3 regions of the Daeguia caeni genome follow, and region 1 is predicted to be linked to each of the others. Evidence: predicted binding sites of a transcription regulator. Region 1 holds the regulator's gene; each other region holds the start of a gene.
What was found. The regulator LexA, encoded in region 1, represses DNA repair genes until DNA is damaged. The targets are predictions, from matches to a motif close to TGTTCNNNNTGTGTTCNG.
Positions count from the first base shown of each region.

Region 2: the regulator LexA is predicted to act here: its motif matches at 1,973-1,990, upstream of ACFO1V_RS11495 (DNA polymerase IV).
Region 3: the regulator LexA is predicted to act here: its motif matches at 2,028-2,045, upstream of parE (DNA topoisomerase IV subunit B).

Region 1 covers NZ_JBHSEL010000053.1:135,199-139,450, forward strand. The annotation lists gene moaC (cyclic pyranopterin monophosphate synthase MoaC) at 1-48, shown strand, start outside; gene ACFO1V_RS08570 (molybdopterin molybdotransferase MoeA) at 75-1,289, shown strand; gene lexA (transcriptional repressor LexA) at 1,495-2,211, shown strand; gene ACFO1V_RS08580 (ComEC/Rec2 family competence protein) at 2,474-4,252, opposite strand, start outside.
Region 2 covers NZ_JBHSEL010000114.1:5,199-9,450, reverse strand. The annotation lists gene rimO (30S ribosomal protein S12 methylthiotransferase RimO) at 1-107, shown strand, start outside; gene ACFO1V_RS11510 (response regulator) at 339-710, opposite strand; gene ACFO1V_RS11505 (DUF3572 domain-containing protein) at 854-1,144, shown strand; gene rnk (nucleoside diphosphate kinase regulator) at 1,216-1,662, opposite strand; gene ACFO1V_RS11495 (DNA polymerase IV) at 2,007-3,344, shown strand; gene ACFO1V_RS11490 (sulfite exporter TauE/SafE family protein) at 3,613-4,252, shown strand, end outside.
Region 3 covers NZ_JBHSEL010000043.1:100,600-104,851, reverse strand. The annotation lists gene parE (DNA topoisomerase IV subunit B) at 1-1,876, opposite strand, end outside; gene ACFO1V_RS05045 (DMT family transporter) at 2,190-3,113, shown strand; gene lipB (lipoyl(octanoyl) transferase LipB) at 3,175-3,930, opposite strand; gene ade (adenine deaminase) at 4,055-4,252, shown strand, end outside.

The sequences.
Region 1 (4,252 bases):
CGTGTGGTTGAAAAATCCGGTGGCAAATCGGGCGACTGGAAAATCTGATTTCACCTGCCGTAACAGAGGCGCACATGTCCATGCTGTCCGTCGATGAAGCGCTTGAGCGCATCCTGTCCTCCGTCATGCCAACCGGTACAGAAACCGTGCCGATTGCCGAGGCTGGCAACCGGATTCTGGCAGAACCTGTCATCGCCAGACTGAATCAGCCGCCTTTCGACTGCTCGGCCATGGATGGCTATGCGCTGATTGCGCCAGAGCCGGTCACCTACCCTTTTACGGCTGAAATCATTGGCGAATCGGCTGCGGGCATGCATTTTACTGGCACGCTTCACCCCGGACAGGCCGTGCGCATTTTCACAGGCGCCCCCTTGCCTGATGGCGCGGATACGGTTGTCATACAGGAAAACACCGCGCGTACCGGCAATCAGGTTACGATTCTTGATGGTGTCAGCAAGGGCCGCCATATCCGTCGTGCCGGACTTGATTTTACCATGGGCGAGATGCTGGTCGAAACGGGAACAAGACTTGATGCGCGTCACCTTGCCCTGACTGCTGCAAGCGGCAATGCCACCGTGACGGTGGCGAAAAGGCCGCGCATCGCCATCCTTGCAACCGGCAATGAACTCGTGCTTCCCGGCACGCCTCCCGGCCCGGATCAGATCATTGCATCAAATAATTATGCCATCGGCGCGATCGTCCGCAGCGCCGGCGGCATTGCTGATGACCAGGGCATTCTGCATGATAATCTCGACATGATCACCACCGCGATTGACGCGGCGATTGCACGCGGATCCGACATTATTGTCACCTCTGGCGGCGCTTCTGTCGGAGACCATGATTATGTTGCCGCCGCCCTCAAGGCAAATCAGGTCGAGATCGGCTTCTGGAAAATCGCCATGCGCCCCGGCAAGCCGCTCATGTATGGACGAAAAACCATTAGCGGCCGAGTGGTGCATTTTCTAGGACTGCCCGGCAATCCGGTTTCAAGCTTCATCTGCAGCCTCGTCTTCCTGCGCCCGCTCATTGCGACACTCACAGGCCTGAAACAGACCGTCACACCGCAGCCAGCCATCCTCGGTGTCGACATGCCAACCAATGGCGAACGCCGGGATTTCGTCCGCGTCAAGCTGGAATCAGATGCAACAGGACGGCTTGTCGCTACGCCTTTTCCGGTGCAGGATTCTTCCATGTTGACAGCTCTGGCAAGGAGCGACGCCATTCTGATCAGGCGCGAAAATGCACCAGCCGCCAGGGCCGGCGATGACTGCGAGATCGTTCCCTTATGATAAAGAGCGGAAAATCAGCACCTATCGTTCTGTTTTTACTGCCAAATCGTAAACCCACCCGGCAGATGCCCGACAAACATGACGTTTCGGTCTTTTGAAAAGCGGAACAGGCTTTAATCTTTTTAAAACCATTGCAGAACAAGACTGGAACATATAGTGTTCGTTCTGGTTTTGTTTTTCTCGATTCTGTCGGAGGGCCGTTCGCATGTTAACCCGCAAACAGCACGAGCTTTTGCTGTTTATACACGAGCGACTGAAAGAAACGGGCATTCCGCCATCCTTCGATGAAATGAAGGAAGCGCTTGACCTTGCCTCGAAATCCGGCATCCATCGTCTGATCACGGCGCTGGAAGAACGCGGCTTCATCCGTAGGCTTCCCAACCGGGCACGCGCGCTGGAAGTTGTCCGCCTGCCTGATTCCATCGCCCCTGGGCTCAATGCGAAGAAGAAGTTCGCGCCAAGCGTGATCGAAGGCAGTCTCGGCAAGACACCACTGCCGAACAATGCAATTCCCATCTCGGCCAATAATGACTCGACCCGCACGGTTTCCGTGCCTGTCATGGGCCGCATTGCAGCCGGCGTACCAATCTCGGCCATCCAGAATCAGACCCACATGCTGAACCTGCCACCGGAAATGATCGGCCCCGGTGAGCATTATGCACTTGAAGTCAAGGGCGACTCGATGATCGAGGCCGGCATTTTTGATGGCGACACGGTCATCATCAAGCGCAGCGACAGCGCAACGCCGGGTGAAATCGTGGTGGCTCTGGTCGATGATGAAGAAGCAACCCTGAAACGCTTCCGGCGCAAGGGCGACTCCATCGCGCTTGAAGCAGCCAATCCGGCCTATGAAACCCGGATCTTTGGCCCTGACCGCGTACGCGTACAGGGCAAGCTGGTGGGGTTGATACGCCGCTATTAATGCGCCCTCGTCAAGGTGCCCCCTTATGATACACTGTCGAAATGCGCCAGATCGCGCTTCCGCATGTGGCGCTTCAAATGGACAGATTTGAAATGGACAGATTTGCTGCTTGATGTCGCGTGCCGACCGTCAACATGCATGAAAACAAAACTATTATAAATCAACAAAATAATCTGTTTTCCTGAATCAGATTATCAACCCTCTTTCTGTTATTGCAAACAGGCCTGCCTAGTCATTCTCATCTTCCATTGCCCCTGTCGGATTATTCTTGTGCCAGACGTTTCTGCTGCTGATAACTATCAGGCAATCCGCGTGCTGCGCGTGAATGGAGTCTGTGCTCATGCCATGGCCGCACTGGCACGCCTATGGCAAAGCGCAGCACGATGCCATGGTCCCCCGCCATCAGACTTGCCGGTTGCGACCAGTCTTCGGTCAGCATGGCCCTGGAAACAGGAAGCCCGTCTTGCCTTTCCGGCCATTTCATTTCCGCTTCTACCCCACCATCATCGTTTTCAGCAGCCAAGACTGTCATGGCACGAGCGGCTGGTGCCCCGTCCGGCCAGTGCCTGTCCTCCAGCCAGATTTCCAGTGCACCGGCCAGAGCAAGCTGCTGGCGTGTGATGGTCAGCTTGTCCGGATCTTTGCAGCGCAAGGATTTTCCGGGAATTGCCAGAACGACAATATCACCAATATTGCAGGCAGCCTCCTCCATGGCCGGCCGGTTCGTATAGGTCAGCATCCGCCCATCGCGCAGGCTGATTGCGCATAGCCCTTCCTCACAGAGAAAACTATCGTCCGTGATAGATGCTACCGCGCCACTGCTGCTTTGGCGGGGCGGCAGGAAGGCACGGACGAGATAGGCTTTGCCCCAATTATCTTTCGTGAACCTGGACGGACGCGTCTGATTAAGCGCCATATCGCCATTGGAAAGCCGCACGGCCACAAGCTTTGCATCTTCCGAGACGAGAATGTCGGGCATTGGCGCGCGGATGAAGACAACAAGACCGATGACCATGAGTGGTACAGCCAGAAGCCTTAACCACGTCGTGAGCGTAACGAGCAGGATGATCGCCAATGCCCAGCTGAGAAGTGTGGGCACAGGCATGGCGCCTGGATTGCCATCCGGCGCCCATGCAGCCACATTTTCTGCAATCGCACGCACCAGCCAGACGCCGAACCCCATGATCTGCAATGGCAACCAGTCGAGCTCAACAGGCATCAACAACAGCCCCAGCACGCCAAATGGCATGATGATCAGGGATATGGCAGGCAGCGACAGAACATTGCCGACGAGTCCTAACGGAGCGGTATTGTTGAAGTGATAGGCGGCAAAAACACCGCTGGCAGCTCCGGCGACAATTGATGTTGCGGCGGTAAAGAACACCGGTCTTGCAATCATGCTGGCAAACGGGCTTGCGCCGGGAATCCCCACTGGCGCAGGCTGCTCATTACCGGCATGTCTTTTCAGCCACCACGCATAGGCTGCAATCAGCGCGGCGGTGGCTGCAAATGACATCTGGAAACTCGGCCCCAGCACTTCATGCGGCGTGATGGCGATGGTCAGCATGGCTGCAATGGCAATATTGCGCATGCTCATGGCGCGCCGGTCGGAAAGTACGGCAAGCAGCATGACGACGATCATGATATAGCTGCGCTGTGCGGCGATATCCGCGCCCGACAGAGCAAGATAGAACGTGCAGCTCAACAGCGACAGAAAGGCTGCGATCTTTTTCACCGGATAGCGCAGACTGAAACCGGGAAACAGCGCAAAGAGCGAGCGCAGGGATACCATGACCACTCCCGCCGCCAGCGCCAGATGAAGCCCCGATATGGACAGGATATGCGCCAGACCTGCCTTGCGCAGATCCTCATTGGTCTTGTCACTGATCCCGGCGCGGATTCCCGTAATCAACGCTGCCGCAACACTGCCATCCTCCCCGGCAAGTGTGGTCTCAACCCGCTCCGATATCCGTACGCGCAGGGCAGCGATCCAGCTGCTTGCCTGCCCATGGATTCCCTCTGCCGGAGGTACGTTGACCAG
Region 2 (4,252 bases), on a different contig from region 1:
ACGGCACTGTGCATATCCGCTCGCGCCGCCCGTTGCGCGTTGGCGATATCATCACCGTCAAGATCGAAGCCAGCGATGCCTATGATCTGCACGGCATGGCCGTCTGATATTTTCCGGCAAATGGTCCAGTCATAAGGGCGTCGCGAAACGCCTCAAGATTGCTGCCCCCTCGATTTGACGTCGATCAGAACGAGGGGGTTTTGATTCGGCTCTGTTCATCTTTTGAAACCGGCGCATTCCGTGAGGCTGAGGGCATTTGTGTTTCCCTCGATCTTTGTCAGCCGTCTGGCCGTCTCTCAGAGACAGAGAGCTTTTTAGCGTGAAATCTCAAGCCGCCATCAGGCATCGCCAAGATAGGAGCGAATCGTCTCGATGAAACGCGGCACGGATATGGGCTTGGAAATATAGGCTTCACAGCCACCCTGCCTGATGCGTTCCTCATCCCCCTTCATGGCAAAAGCCGTGACGGCAATGACCGGAATATGTTTCAGCTCGTCATCGTCCTTCAGCCATTTCGTGACTTCCAGACCGGATACTTCCGGCAACTGAATGTCCATCAGGATAAGATCCGGGCGATGTTCGCGCGCCAGATCCAAAGCCTCAAGACCACTACGCGTGCGAATGGTTTCGTAGCCACTGGCTTCGATCAGATCGCGGAATAATTTCATATTGAGTTCATTATCCTCAACGATCATTACACATTTCGTCATGCTGTTCCCTGGCCTTTTATTGCCTTGATCGCAACATCTTAAACCAATTTGATTGATGAATGGCAAACGATTACAAGTTCCCGGCGGATTTCAGCATGAAGACTGTTCGCCGTCGGTCTTCAGGCGCCATGGTGGAGAGGGAAATGAAAAAATCAATCAGCAGAGAAGATGCCGAAAGCCTCGCCATAGAAGCACTGGTCTGGCTGGCACAGGACAGGGATCTTCTACCACGCTTTCTGGCCCTGACCGGCATCGAAGCGGCACAGATCCGGCAGGCCGCACAGGAGCCGGGTTTTCTTGCCGGCGTCCTGCAGTTTTTCCTTGGCCACGAACCGACCCTGCTGCGGTTCTGTACGGAAACCGGAAAAGACCCGGCCCTGTTTGAAAAGGCATCCGCCCTGTTGCCCGGCGGCAATAACCAGTATTATTCCTGAAAACACATGGGGCAGGCGCAAACAGGACCATGGCGCCTGAACCGGGCGGCTGGCGCGCCGCGCGTTTCGCATCACGACGCAACGTTCTGGGACAGTTGTTCAGTCTGGTTTTCCGGCTGATCTGCCTCCTGCGTGACGGAAATCACGGTCAGTTCATGCGACTTGCCATCGCGCGCCGTCCAGGCGATTGACTGACCCGACGCAAGACCGATCAGGGCCGTGCCGATCGGCGTCAGGATGGAAACGCGACCAAGCGCAATATCGGCCTCACCCGGATAAACCAGCGTTACCTTGCGTTCGCTGCCATCACTGGCGCGATAGACAACCGTCGACCCCATGCGTACGGCATCGGCTGGAAAACGGCTGGAAGATACAACCTTGGCACGATCCAGCTCGCCCAGCAGTTCTTCGGCAACTTCAGCAAACTGAGGCGCGGCGGTTTCTGCCAGCACGGTCAAACGATCATAGTCCTGCTGGTCAATCACGATATTGGGCTTCTTACGCTTAATAGCGGTCATGTCGTCACTCACCTGTTGGTTATGAATGGCAATACATGGCCCATCCCTGGGTGGCCATGAATCTGATTGCGTTGTGAGAATGCGCTTTATGCAGTCCGCTTGAAGATAAGCGGCATTATTCCCTCTCAACCATGTGGCGCATCACAAGGTTAGAGGGCTGTTATTCTGCGATCGGACTGATCCGATAGATTCCATGTGCATAAAAACTGCTCATGGAATGAATTTGGTAATATTACGGGATGAAGTCAAGAGGCAGGCCGAACGGCTTGACGGAACAATAGCCTTTTACATCCATGATGCTATATATGGATGTTCCTTTTATGTTCAGTCCATTATGCTCTGCCATGTCCGTCAGTTTCGTTGATAACAGCCCGGAACAGGGTCTTTGCCGTGATTGCATTACGCTGCAAGAATCAGCAACAGTACGGCGTTGTCATGCCTGTGGCAGTCCACGGCTGATCCGCCACAGGGAGCTTTATACGCTCTCGCTGGCCCATATTGATTGCGACGCCTTTTATGCCTCGGTCGAAAAGCGCGACAGCCCTGACTTGCGTGACAGGCCGGTCATTATTGGCGGCGGTAAACGGGGTGTGGTTTCAACGGCTTGCTATCTGGCGCGCATTCATGGTGTGCGTTCAGCTATGCCGATGTTCAAGGCACTCGAACTTTGCCCGCAGGCCGTGGTCATCAAGCCCAATATGGAAAAATATGCCAGGGTTGGCCGTGAGGTACGCACGCTGATGCATGAGCTGACGCCGTTGGTTGAGCCGCTTTCCATCGATGAGGCCTTTCTGGATCTTTCCGGCACAGAAAGGCTGCACAAGGCGCCGCCTGCCATCGTTCTTGCCCGCTTTGCGCAAAAAGTGGAAAAGGAAATCGGCATCAGCGTCTCCATCGGGCTTTCATATTGCAAATTTCTGGCAAAAATCGCATCCGATCTGGAAAAGCCGCGTGGCTTCTCGGTCATTGGCGAAGCGGAAGCACTGGAATTCCTCCGCGACAAACCCGTCAGCACCCTCTGGGGGGTCGGCAAATCCCTTGCGGCGAGACTGGAAGGCGATGGCATTCGCACCATCGGCCAGCTTCAGACCATGGATGAAGACGTACTGATGAAGGCCTATGGCATGATGGGCCAGCGGCTTTACCGCCTGTCGCGCGGGCAGGACAACCGCAAGGTGGAGCCTGAGCATGACATGAAGAGTGTTTCGGCCGAGACCACCTTCAATACGGATCTGTCACAGCGTGAGGATCTCGTCCCCATTCTGCGCGCTTTGTCGGAAAAGGTGTCACGCCGCCTGAAGACTTATAATCTTGCCGGACGCACCATTGTGCTGAAGCTGAAAAGCCGCGATTTCAGATTGCGTACCCGAAATCGCCAGTTGCCCGACCCGACTCAGCTTGCCGATCGTATTTTCCGAACCGGCCTTGATCTTCTGGAACGCGAACTGGATGGCACACATTTTCGCCTGATCGGCATTGGCGTCAGCGATCTGAGCGAAAGTGACAGGGCTGATCCGCCCGACCTGATCGATGTGCAGGCAACAAAACGCGCCGTTGCAGAAAGCGCGATTGACAAATTGCGCAGCAAATTCGGCCTCAAGGCAGTGGAAACTGGCTATACTTTCGCCAAAAGCAATATAGCCGGTCCGCAAGTGCCCCCCGATCGTGATGATGAGCCCTGACCTGCCTGCCGCCTGACGCGCCACGGTCGAAGGAGTTTGGCCCCGTTCAGCAACAATCGGTAAACATTGCTGCAAAACGGTCTCCTCACTGGCTGATCGTCCGGCCTGGCCGTCTGCTGCCCGACTGTTGCGTGGCAATGTGGGCTTGCCTCACGATAATATGATTGCAAGAATGTCGTAAGCAGTTGTTTCCACGATTATCCGCTTCTCCCCCATCAGGCCTGCGTTTATAACCGCACCAACTTTCTCCTGAAATGGCGTCACACTTATGATCGTCGATTTTCATTTTTATGCTGTTGCCATTCCAGCGGTGATCATTCTGGGCCTTGCAAAGGGCGGTTTCATCGGCCTTGGCAATCTTGCCATCCCGTTGATGGCGCTTGCCATATCACCGGTTCATGCCGCGGCTGTCCTGCTGCCGATCCTGCTTGTGCAGGACACGATCAGCATCATTTCCTACCGAGCCACATGGGACAGGAGAAACCTCTCCATCCTGTTGCCCGGCGCATTCATCGGCGTCGGCCTTGGCTATCTGCTGGCGTCCCATGTCTCTGATGCCGGCCTTGGTTTTTGCGTTGGCCTGATTTCGCTCATCTTCGGCCTGCGCCGTCTCATTCTTGAGCGCGCCGGGCCGGTTGCGGCAGCAAGACCGGGCACGATCTTTGGCCTGATCTGTGGTGCTGGCGCCGGTTTTACCAGCATGATTGCCCATGCAGGCGGCCCGCCTTTCCAGATCTATGTCATTCCACAGCGCCTGCCCCGTGATGTTTTCGTCGGTACGACCGTGATCTTCTTTGCCTGTGTCAATTACGTGAAGATCATTCCCTATTTCGCATTGGGACAATTCACACGCGAGCATCTGTTCCTGTCGGCGACCCTCATCCCGGTTGCCATTCTATCGACCTGGG
Region 3 (4,252 bases), on a different contig from region 1:
CAATCTTGCCGCGCCCGGTAAATTCGGTGCGCAGCAATTCGTTCTTGTGCTCGTCATCACGCGCATAGGCAACCTTGCCGCCCTGACTGATGCGGTAAAGCGGCGGCACGGCCAGATAGAGATGACCATTGCGGATCAGATCCGGCATTTCCTGATAGAAGAAGGTGATGAGCAGCGAGGCGATATGTGCGCCATCAACATCCGCATCGGTCATGATGATGATGCGTTCATAACGCAGATCATCTTCGCGGTAATTCTTGCGCGTGCCGCAGCCAAGCGCCTGAATGAGATCGGCAATGAGCTGGTTGGCGGTGAGTTTTTCGCGGCCAGCACTTGCCACGTTCAGGATTTTGCCGCGCAGCGGCAGAATGGCCTGATTGGCGCGGTTGCGCGCCTGTTTGGCTGAACCGCCTGCCGAGTCACCCTCGACGATGAACAGTTCCGCGCCCGCAGATGAATTCTGCGTGCAGTCGGCAAGCTTGCCGGGCAGGCGCAGTTTGCGCGTTGCGCTCTTGCGCACGGTTTCCTTTTCCTGCCGCCGGCGCAGCCGTTCTTCGGCGCGATCGATCACCCAGTCGAGCAGGCGCGAGGCTTCCTGCGGCGAGGCGGCCAGCCAATGGTCGAACGGGTCACGGATGGCATTTTCCACAATGCGCTGTGCCTCGACCGTGGCAAGCTTGTCCTTGGTCTGACCGACAAATTCCGGCTCACGGATGAAGACCGAAAGCATGGCCGCAGCCGAGACCATCACATCATCCGTGGTGATGATCGAGGCGCGCTTGTTGTTGGTCAGTTCCGCATAGGCTTTCAACCCTCGCGTCAGGACGATGCGCAGGCCCGCCTCATGCGTGCCGCCATCACCGGTCGGGATGGTGTTGCAATAGGAATGAACAAAACCGTCACCACCAAACCACGACACGGCCCATTCCACCGCGCCATGCCCGCCCTGTTTCTCGGTGCGTCCGGAGAAGATTTCACGCGTGACCTGATGTTCCTTGCCAAGCGTTGCCTTGAGATAGTCTTTCAGGCCGCCCGGAAAATGGAACACGGCCTTTTCGGTGGCTTCCTTTTTCGGGTCAAGCAGAGAGGGATCACAGCTCCAGCGGATCTCGACCCCGCCAAACAGATAGGCCTTTGAGCGCGCCATGCGGAACAGGCGTTGCGGGTCAAAACGGGCGCTTTTGCCGAAAATGTCCGGGTCAGGATGAAAGCGCACGCGCGTGCCGCGGCGATTATGCACTTCACCGAGATCTTCAAGCCCGCCAAGCGGAATGCCGCGCGAAAAACGCTGACGATAAAGGCGGCGGTTGCGCGCAACCTCAACCTCAAGATAGTCCGACAGCGCATTGACGACAGACACGCCCACACCATGCAGGCCGCCCGATGTTTCATAGGCCTTGCCGTCGAACTTGCCGCCGGCATGCAGCTTGGTCATGATGACTTCAAGCGTTGATTTTCCCGGCGTCTGCGGATGTTCATCAACAGGAATGCCGCGTCCATTGTCGGTGACGGTGAGGAACCCATCGGCATCCAGATTGACCTCGATGAAATTGGCATGTCCTGCCACGGCCTCGTCCATCGAATTGTCGATGACTTCGGCAAAGAGATGATGCAACGCCTTTTCATCCGTACCGCCAATATACATGCCCGGGCGCAGACGAACCGGCTCCAGCCCCTCCAGAACGCGGATCGATGAGGCATTGTAATCATCGCCAACCGAAGACGAGGGAAGCTTGGCGGCCGGCGCGCCGGAAGGGCTTGCCGGTTGCGATGCGGATGCAGCGCGTGCAGGGGCCGGGCGCGCAGCGTCGCGTTCCGATGCCCTTTCCCGTGCATTGTTGACTACTCTTGAAAAGAGATCGTTGCTGTCGTCCATCGTTACCAAAATGCTTTCTGTCTGAATGCCTGGCTGTCTGACTGTGAGACCGCCTCCATGTCCGGGTGAAACGCGCCAATCATGACCCAGGCCGGAATAGCGCCTGCGAATCGGCATGATGATGCCACGAGCCGGGGTGAAAGGCGACAGAAGTTCGCCTTACGTTCTGCTTGCCCACGGGTTTATCAAATGAATTTGACTATCGCAAAGCGATTTTTTTCGACATGGACAAGTTGACAGCATAAGCAGGACAGGGCCGTGCGCCTGCGCAAGCGGCACGAATCGGCATATCCCGCAATTCTCGGAGCATAAGATGCAAAGCAAAGCGCCGGCTGGCGTCGAAACGCATGTCAAGGGCATGGCCCTGATGGTTCTGGGCACGCTCATGCTGCCGCTGATCGATGTTACGGGGAAATGGCTGGCTGTGGTGGGGCATATGCCGCCGGCAACCCTGGCCTTCTTCCGCTTTCTCATCCAGACGGTGCTGACATCCTTCATTCTGCTGGCTGCGCGCGATTTTGGTGTGTTTCGCACCGGACACCTGTTCGGCAATATGCTGCGCGGGGCCTTGCTTGGCCTTGGCGGCGTGATGTTCTTCACCTCCATCAAATATATGCCGATTGCCGATGCCATGGCGGTCTTTTTCGCCGAGCCCCTGGTTCTGACCATCCTGTCGGTATTTTTCCTGCATGAGAAAATCGGCTGGCGGCGCATCACTTCGGTGACGATCGGGCTGATCGGTACGCTGATCGTCATCCAGCCAAGCTTTGAGGTTTTCGGCTTTGTCTCACTCCTGCCGCTGATCACGGCCGTGACCTTTGCCATCTATGTGATGCTGAACCGGAAATTCGGTGCCAATGATACGCCTTTTGTCATGCAGTTCTATGCCGGAATTGGGGGGTGTCTGGTGAGCATTGCCGTGATGATCTTTGGCACGCTGTCTGGTGTTGCGGATCTGCAGTTCATGCTGCCGATGGAAAAGGCGCAATGGCCGCTTCTGCTTTTCATGGGAGGCGTCGGCATGCTGGGCCATCTGCTGGTGGTGCAGGCCTGCAAGCTTGCCCCGGCATCGCTGCTGGCGCCCTTCCAGTATCTGGAAATCGTCATGGCGGTGATCTTTGGGCTCATCCTGTTTGACGAATTCCCGACACCATCGAAATGGCTTGGCATTGCTATTGTCATTGGCTCCGGCATCTATGTCTTCATGCGCGAGCGCAAACTCAAGCAGGCAGGCTGAATGGTCAGCCTGCAAGGTCAGGCCATTCAATCAGGCATGGCCGGATAATCAGGTTTACAGATCAGGACTGGCGGGGCCCGAACACGTTTTCAAAGGCCTTGCCAAGGGCGACATCAAGGTCGCCTATGGTCACCGGCAGGCCAAGATCAACCAGGCTGGTGACGCCATAGTCGGAAATGCCGCAGGGCACGATGCCGCCAAAATGGCTCAGGTCCGGTTCGACATTGATGGCAATGCCATGAAAGCTCACCCAGCGGCGCAGCCTGATGCCGATGGCGGCAATCTTGTCTTCGCACAGTTCACCATTGGCAAGGCGCGGCTTTTCCGGTCGTACCACCCAGACACCGACGCGATCCTCGCGCCGCTCGCCCTTGATGTTGAATTCGGCCAGCGTCTCGATGATCCATTGTTCAAGAGCTGCCACAAAGGCGCGCACATCCTCGCGCCGACGCTTCAGGTCAAGCATGACATAGGCCACGCGCTGACCCGGACCATGATAGGTATATTCGCCGCCACGCCCGGCATTATAGACCGGAAAACGGTCGGGGCTGAGCAGGTCGGCGCTGTTGGCACTGGTGCCGGCGGTGTAAAGCGGGGGATGTTCAACCAGCCAGACCAGTTCGCCGGCCGTTCCCTCGCGGATCGCCTGAACGCGCGCCTCCATGAAGGCAAGCGCCTCTTCATAATCGGTCAGACCTTCCGCCACCCGCCATTCAACCGGTGGATTGTCAGTGGAAATGGGCAGAAAACGTGCCGCAAGCGCATCGCGCGCAATCGCGTTTCTGGCAGGGGCGGTAGTGGAAATCTTGTCAGTCATGATCCGTGCCATATGGCGGTTATTTGTTCCGAATTCCAGAGGTCATTTTGACCCGGATTGCCTAAGGGCTTGCTGTCATATCAAGAAATGGGCAGTTTGGTGTCAAAGACTAGGGAGACAGACCATGCTTGAGCAGATGATTGATCAGGGAGCTGGACGCGTGCCGGCCGATATTGTGTTGAAACATGGTCGTTTTTTCGATCTCGTTACCGGCGAACTGGTGGAAAGCGATATTGCCATCTGCGGAGAGCGTATCGTCGGCACATTTGGCAACTATCGCGGCAAACAGGAAATCGACATTTCCGGGCGCATTGTCGTTCCG